One region of the Herbiconiux sp. FW305-C-125 genome, then DNA from elsewhere that is predicted to be linked to it. Evidence: riboswitches for the same ligand, from Rfam matches in the RefSeq annotation. Region 1 holds a riboswitch; the other holds the start of a gene.
What was found. Region 1 has a riboswitch for glycine ahead of gcvT (glycine cleavage system aminomethyltransferase GcvT). Riboswitches for the same ligand answer to the same signal wherever they lie in the genome.
Positions count from the first base shown of each region.

Region 2: it holds a riboswitch for glycine, as region 1 does, so the genes downstream of both, AC3WLB_RS11835 (L-serine ammonia-lyase) here and gcvT (glycine cleavage system aminomethyltransferase GcvT) in region 1, are expected to answer to the same signal.

Region 1 is NZ_JBYSYO010000007.1:54,471-57,871, reverse strand. It holds gene AC3WLB_RS16930 (fatty acid desaturase) at 1-629, shown strand, start outside; gene AC3WLB_RS16925 (copper resistance CopC family protein) at 659-1,393, shown strand; glycine riboswitch at 1,461-1,555, shown strand; glycine riboswitch at 1,557-1,654, shown strand; gene gcvT (glycine cleavage system aminomethyltransferase GcvT) at 1,687-2,817, shown strand; gene gcvH (glycine cleavage system protein GcvH) at 2,823-3,194, shown strand; gene gcvP (aminomethyl-transferring glycine dehydrogenase) at 3,202-3,401, shown strand, end outside.
Region 2 is NZ_JBYSYO010000003.1:322,438-325,838, forward strand. It holds gene AC3WLB_RS11830 (FUSC family protein) at 1-528, opposite strand, end outside; gene AC3WLB_RS11835 (L-serine ammonia-lyase) at 557-1,960, opposite strand; glycine riboswitch at 2,112-2,211, opposite strand; gene AC3WLB_RS11840 (GtrA family protein) at 2,269-2,733, opposite strand; gene AC3WLB_RS11845 (polyprenol monophosphomannose synthase) at 2,950-3,401, shown strand, end outside.

The sequences.
Region 1 (3,401 bases):
CCACCCGCCGCGGCCCGATGGCGTGGCTGACCCGCAGGCAGGGCTTCCTCCTCTATCCGCTGCTGCTCCTCGAGGGCTTCAACCTGCACTACCACTCGTTCAGGACTTTGTTGAGCCGCCGCCCGGTGGAGGGCCGTCGGCTCGAGCTGTGGTTCATCGGCATCCGCCTGATCGCCTACCTCGCCGTCATCTTCTATTTCCTGCCGCTCGGCATGGCCTTCGCCTTCATCGGTGTGCAGCTGGCCGTGTTCGGCCTCTACATGGGGGCGTCGTTCGCCCCGAACCACGTCGGCATGACCGTGTTCCCGGCGGGCTCCCGCATCGACTTCCTCAGCAAGCAGGTGCTCTCCTCCCGCAACATCGCGGGCGGCTGGGGCATGACCGTGTTCATGGGCGGGCTCAACCTCCAGGTCGAGCACCACCTCTTCCCGAACATGGCCCGCCCGAACCTCCTGAAGGCGCGGCCCATCGTGCAGGAGTACTGCGCCACCCACAAGATCCCCTACACCCAGACGTCGCTGCTCGAGGCGCACGCCGCTGTCGTGGCGTACATGAACCGGGTGGGCAAGGCTGCGCCCGATCCCTTCGACTGCCCGGTCGTGAACCAGTACCGTCTGCGCCGCAGCTGACCCGAGCACCGACCCCGTATCGTTGTCGGGTGAGCATCTCGAGCAGCCGACCGCGATCCGTTCTCCGACTCGTCGCCCTCGGTGCCGCAGCGATCGGGATCGGCGCTCTGCTGCTGGCCGGTCCCGCCGCCGCCCAGGCGCACGACGCGCTCGAGTCGTCCTCACCCGCCGCGGGCGACTCGGTCACCACCGACCCGGGCACCGTCTCGCTCACCTTCTCGGACGCGCTCATCACCATCGGCGACGACACCAGCGGATTCGCGGTGCAGGTCGTCGACAGCGAGGGCCTGCACTACGAGTCCGGATGCGTGTCGATCGAGGGCACCTCGGTCGCCGCCCCTGTCGCGCTCGGTCTCGCAGGGGGCTACGTCGTGCTCTGGCAGGTGGTCTCCTCCGATGGGCACCCCACCTCCGGCCAGTACGACTTCGACTACGAACCCGCCTCGCAGGACGGCGCGCACGACGGACTGACCGACCCGCCCGTCTGCGGCGAGGCCTGGTCGGGGGAGCCCGACGGCGGCCCGACGGCCACCGCCACTCCGCCGGCGACGGCGGGGTCACCCGCCGCGACCGCGACCGCCGCACCCGCACCACTCGCGACGGCGGCTGCGGAGAGCGCCCCGGCGACGGATGCCCCGAACGAACCCGCCCCCGCGCTGCCCTGGCCGGTCGTCGTGCTGATCGCGCTGGCCGGGCTCGGTGTCATCGCCGCGATCGTGGTGCTCGTGCTGCGCCGGAACCAGGGCGGAACCGGCGCGGAGTGAGCCGCGCGACACCCGGGCGCGCTATGCTCGGTGGCGTAGCACCATCCAACTGAATACCGCCGGTCATTAGTCCGACGCGGGAGAGCCGAACCCTTCGTGGAACGGCACCGAAGGAGCAATCCTCCCCGATAATCTCTCAGGTCCTCGTACCGCCTCGAACTGGCCACTCTGGAAAGCAGTCCGCAGCATTGCCAGCGGCTCGCCCACGGTGAAAGCGTCGTCCCGCGACGTGAAACTCTCAGGCACGATGACAGAGGGGGAGTTCTCAGAGCAATCGCCTACCCGGAGAACTCATGCCCCCATCGACGGATTCCCCTACCCGCTATTCACCGCTGCACGCCGTGCACGTCGCGGCCGGCGCCACCTTCACCGACTTCGCCGGCTGGCAGATGCCGGTGCGCTATTCGAGCGACCTCGCCGAGCATCACGCGGTGCGCCAGGCGGCCGGCCTGTTCGATCTCTCCCACATGGCCGAGTTCCAGGTGTCCGGAACAGACGCGGGTGCCTTCCTCGACCACGCGCTGGCCGGCCTGCTCTCCGCCATCGAGATCGGGCAGGCGAAGTACTCGCTCCTGCTGGCTCCGGCCGGCGGCATCATCGACGACGTCGTGGTCTACCGCACGGGCGAGAGCGACTACCTCGTGGTCGCCAACGCGTCGAACCACGATCCCGTCGCGGCGGCGCTGGCCGAGCGGATCGACGGATTCGACGCGCAGCTGCGCGACGTCAGCGACGAGACGGCACTGATCGCCGTACAGGGGCCGGCCGCCCGGTCGATCCTGGAGCAGACGGGCGGGTTCTCCGCCCCGGGCCTTGACGGCCTGCGCTACTACCGAGCCATCGAGGGCGAGTTCCAGGGCGAGCGCGTGCTCGTGGCACGCACGGGCTACACGGGCGAGGACGGGTTCGAGCTCTACGTGCATCCGCGGTTCGCCGAAGCGCTCTGGCAGGCGGTGGCCGAGGCCGGCGCCGACGCCGGGCTCGTGCCCGCGGGTCTCGCCAGTCGCGACACCCTGCGCCTCGAAGCCGGCATGCCGCTCTACGGCCACGAGCTCTCGCTCGAGACTCTGCCGGCCCAGGCCGGCCTTGGCCGCGTGCCCGCCCTCGCCAAAGCCGAGTTCGTGGGGCGCGCCGCCGTCGAGCAGGGGCCGGCGGCGGATGCTCCGGTGCTGGTCGGTCTCACCGCCGACGGCCGGCGCGCCGCCCGCGCCGACTACCCGGTCTACGCCGACGCCGAATCCACCGAGTCGATCGGGGTGGTCACGAGCGGGGCGCTCTCGCCGACGCTCGGGCAGCCGATCGCCATGGCCTATGTCGACCCCGCCCTCGCCGAGCCGGGCACCGAGCTCAGCGTCGACATCCGCGGCACGCGTCTGGCGTACCGCACCACGACCCTCCCGTTCTACCGCCGGAAGAAGGATTGACAGACATGACTGACCAGAACGCACTCCGCTACACCGCCGAGCACGAATGGGTGCTCGTGGAGGGAAGCATCGCCACCGTCGGCATCACCGCGTACGCCGCGGCGCAGCTGGGCGACATCGTCTACCTCGACCTGCCCGCCGCCGGCACCGCCGTGGCCGGAGGCACGGTCGTGGGCGAGATCGAATCGACCAAGTCGGTGGGCGAGCTCTTCGCGCCGGTCGACGGCACCGTGGTGGAGAAGAACACCGCCGTCGAAGACGCTCCCGAACTCGTCAACAGCGATCCGCTGGGTGCCGGGTGGTTGCTCAAGGTGGAGTTCACCGAACTGCCCGAGCTGCTCACGCTCGAGCAGTACAACGCTCTGATCGGGGAATGACCGCGCGATGACGGAACAGCGTCCTTTCTCCGCCCGACACATCGGCACCGACGCGGCCGCCAAGGCCCGCATGCTCGAGACGGTGGGCTACGGCAGCCTCAGCGATCTGATGGCGGCGGCCGTGCCGAGCGCCATCCAGTTCGACCGGTCGCTCAGCGACTCGCTGGTGCCGCCCGCGGCCACCGAACGCGAGGCGGTCGACGAGCT
Region 2 (3,401 bases), on a different contig from region 1:
CACCGCGCCGACGACGGTCTCGATGATGCGCTCGACCGCGTAGCCGGGCGTCTGCGCGCCGACCGAGAGCACCAGGATGGCCGTGATGGGCACCTGCACGGTGGAGGACTGCGGAAAGCGAAGCGCCCATCCCACCAATAGGGAGATGACGATGGCCGCGAGGATCAGCCAGCTCGGCGCCCCGAAAATCAGCCCGACCGTGTAGGCGACCACCACGCCCACGATCACGCCGATCGAGCGTTCCACCGCGCGGCTGAAGGACTGATTCACGCTCGGCTGCACCACGAGGATCGCCGCGATCGCCCCGAAGATCGGCGGCTCGTCGGTGGCGATGAACGAGCACGCCACCCAGGCGATGATGGCGGCCGCCGCGGTCTTGAGCACCTGGAGCAGGGGCGTGCGAGCGGATGCCTGGAACGACCGCACCGGCGCCATCGACGCCTGCGCCACCGACCGCCAGCGTGCACGGGGGCCCGGGCCGGGGTCGCTCATACCGCCGGCACCGCCCGTCGTTCCGCCCGCGCTCACTCCTCCACAGTAGCCGCGCGCCCCGGGCTCAGCACTCGACGACGTTGACCGCGAGGCCGCCGAGCGCGGTCTCCTTGTACTTGTCGCTCATGTCGCGGCCGGTCTCGCGCATGGTGGTGATCACCTGGTCGAGGCTGACGTGATGACTGCCGTCGCCCCAGAGCGCCATCTTGGCGGCGTTGATCGCCTTCGAGGCGGCGATGGCGTTGCGCTCGATGCAGGGGATCTGCACCAGCCCGCCGATCGGGTCGCAGGTGAGACCGAGGTTGTGCTCCATCGCGATCTCGGCCGCGTTCTCGACCTGCTCCGGGGTGCCGCCCATCACTTCGGCGAGTCCCGCCGCCGCCATGGACGACGCCGAGCCCACCTCGCCCTGGCACCCGACCTCCGCGCCCGAGATCGACGCCTGTTCCTTGTAGAGCACACCCACCGCCGCGGCGGCGAGCAGGAACCGCACGCAGACGTCGTCGTCGTCGAGCCCGTTCTCCGGCAGGTACGTGCGGGCGTAGTGCAGCACAGCCGGCACGATGCCCGCTGCACCGTTGGTGGGGGCCGTCACCACGCGGCCACCCGACGCGTTCTCCTCGTTCACCGCGAGGGCCACGAGGTTCACCCACTCCTGCCAGAACTCGGGCGCACCGTTCGGGTCGGCCGCCCGCAGCCGTTCCCGCCACTCGGGCGCACGCCGGCGCACCTGGAGCCCTCCCGGCAGCACCCCGGAGCGCGCGAGGCTCGTCGCGACGCACTCGTCCATCACGTCCCGGATGCCCAGCAGCCGCGTCGTCACCTCCGCCGCCGCCCCCTCCCCGCCGCCGCCGGCCAGCGCGACCTCGTTAGCCAGCATGACGTCAGCGAAGCCGACCCCCCGAACCCGGCAGTGCTCGAGCAGCTCGGCGGCCGTGCGGAACGGGAAGGGCGCCGTGATTGCCGCACCACCGCCTCCCCGTGCGGCCGCGCCCTCATCGCCCTCCCGTTCCACGAACCCGCCGCCGACCGAGTAGTACGTCTCCTCGGCCAGCACGGCCCCGTCCGCCCCGAACGCGGTGAACCGCACACCGTTCGTGTGTCGCGGCAGCACGGTGAGCGGATGCATGACCACGTCGCGCTCGGTCAGCGCGATCGGCAGCCGCCCGGCCAGCCGGGTGACGCCGTCGGCCGCAATGGCGGCGCGCCGCGCATCCACCTCGGCCGGCGTCACGGTCTCGGGTCGCAGCCCTTCGAGCCCGAGCAGCACCGCGGTGGGTGTGCCGTGCCCGGGCCCGGTGGCCGCGAGCGAGCCGTAGAGGTCGACTCGCACGGCCTCCACCGCCTCGAGGCGGCCGCCGTCGAGAAGACCCTCGACGAAATATGCCGCAGCACGCATGGGCCCGACGGTGTGGGAGCTCGACGGGCCGATGCCCACCGAGAAGAGATCGAAGATGCTGAGCGTCACGGGACTCCATTCGAGGTCGGCGCGTGGTCGCGCCGCTGGGTGTCCCTCTCCGCTCTGTACCTGACCTGAGAGATTCCACGGCGATCGCCGCTTGCCCCGTCGGTGGAACGCCGGCGGCAGTGCCCCGCCGGAACTCGCTCTCCAGAGTCGCCCAACGGCAGCGGTGCTGGGGCCTGAGAGTTTCCCGGAGAGGAATTGCTCCTACGGCGCCGACCCGACGGCTCTCGGGCGGACTCTCCCGCTGCTGTTCGAAGGCTTGTTGAATTTGTTGGTGCCAGTTGATTGCTGCCGAACCTACCAGACTCAGTTCACGAGATCGAGGTGGTCTTCCCCGCGGCCTCGACCCGGGCATCCGGAACCCGCACCCGGTGCTCGCCGAATACCCACATCCGGTAGAGCACGAAGCGGAACACCGCACCGAGCGCCAGGCCGATCACGTTGCCGGAGATGTTGTCGGCGAGCAGCGACGTGAAGTGCAGCACGTAGTGCGAGAACCACAGGCACGCCAGGCCGATGCCCATTCCCGCGATGCTCACCGCGAAGAACTCGATGCTCTCGCGGAGCATGTCGGCGCGGCGGCGCTCTTTGAACGTCCAGTACCGGTTGCCGAGCCAGTTCACGAGGATGGCGAGGGCGGTGGAGATGAGTTTCGCGATGACCGGGCCCTCGTGCATGTGGGACGGATCCATGACGGTGGTGCGCAGGAGGTTGAAGACCCCCACGTCCACGACGAAACCGACGCCGCCCACGAGGCCGAACCGCACGAATTCCACAGCGAGAATGCGAAGGCGCGACTTCGTTACGGGCGCACTTGTCATAGCGAGAAAACCGTTCTTACATGTGAACTAAGAGAGTGGAACTTTTCGTATCTTCCAAGAGAATGCTGAGCGTAGCTGGGGAAAATGAACAGAAAGCATCGATACGCTTTCCAGCGCCGCCGGTCCGGCAGCACCTGATCGATTGAGGAAACTATGGCGAAAACTGTCGTGGTGATACCGACTTACAACGAAATCGGCTCCATCGCCAGTGTCACGGCGCGAGTCCTCGCCGCCGAGACCGGTGTCGAGGTGCTGATCGTCGATGACAACTCCCCCGACGGCACCGGCCAGCTGGCCGACGATCTGGCAGCCGACGACGCGCGCATCCACGTGCTCCACCGCACCGAGAAGAACGGGCTGGGTGCCGCGTACGCCGCGGGGTTCCGCTGGGCGCTGGCCCGCGACTACGACTTCGTGGTCGAGATGGATGCCGACGGCTCGCACCAGCCCGAGGAGCTCCCCCGGCTCACCGCCCTCCTTCGGGGCGGCGCCGACATGGCCATCGGCACCCGCTGGATTCCGGGCGGCGTCATCAAGAACTGGCCCGCCTACCGCAAGCTCATCTCCCGTTCGGGCACGGCGTACGCCCGCATCATGCTGCAGTCGAAGCTGCACGACCTGAC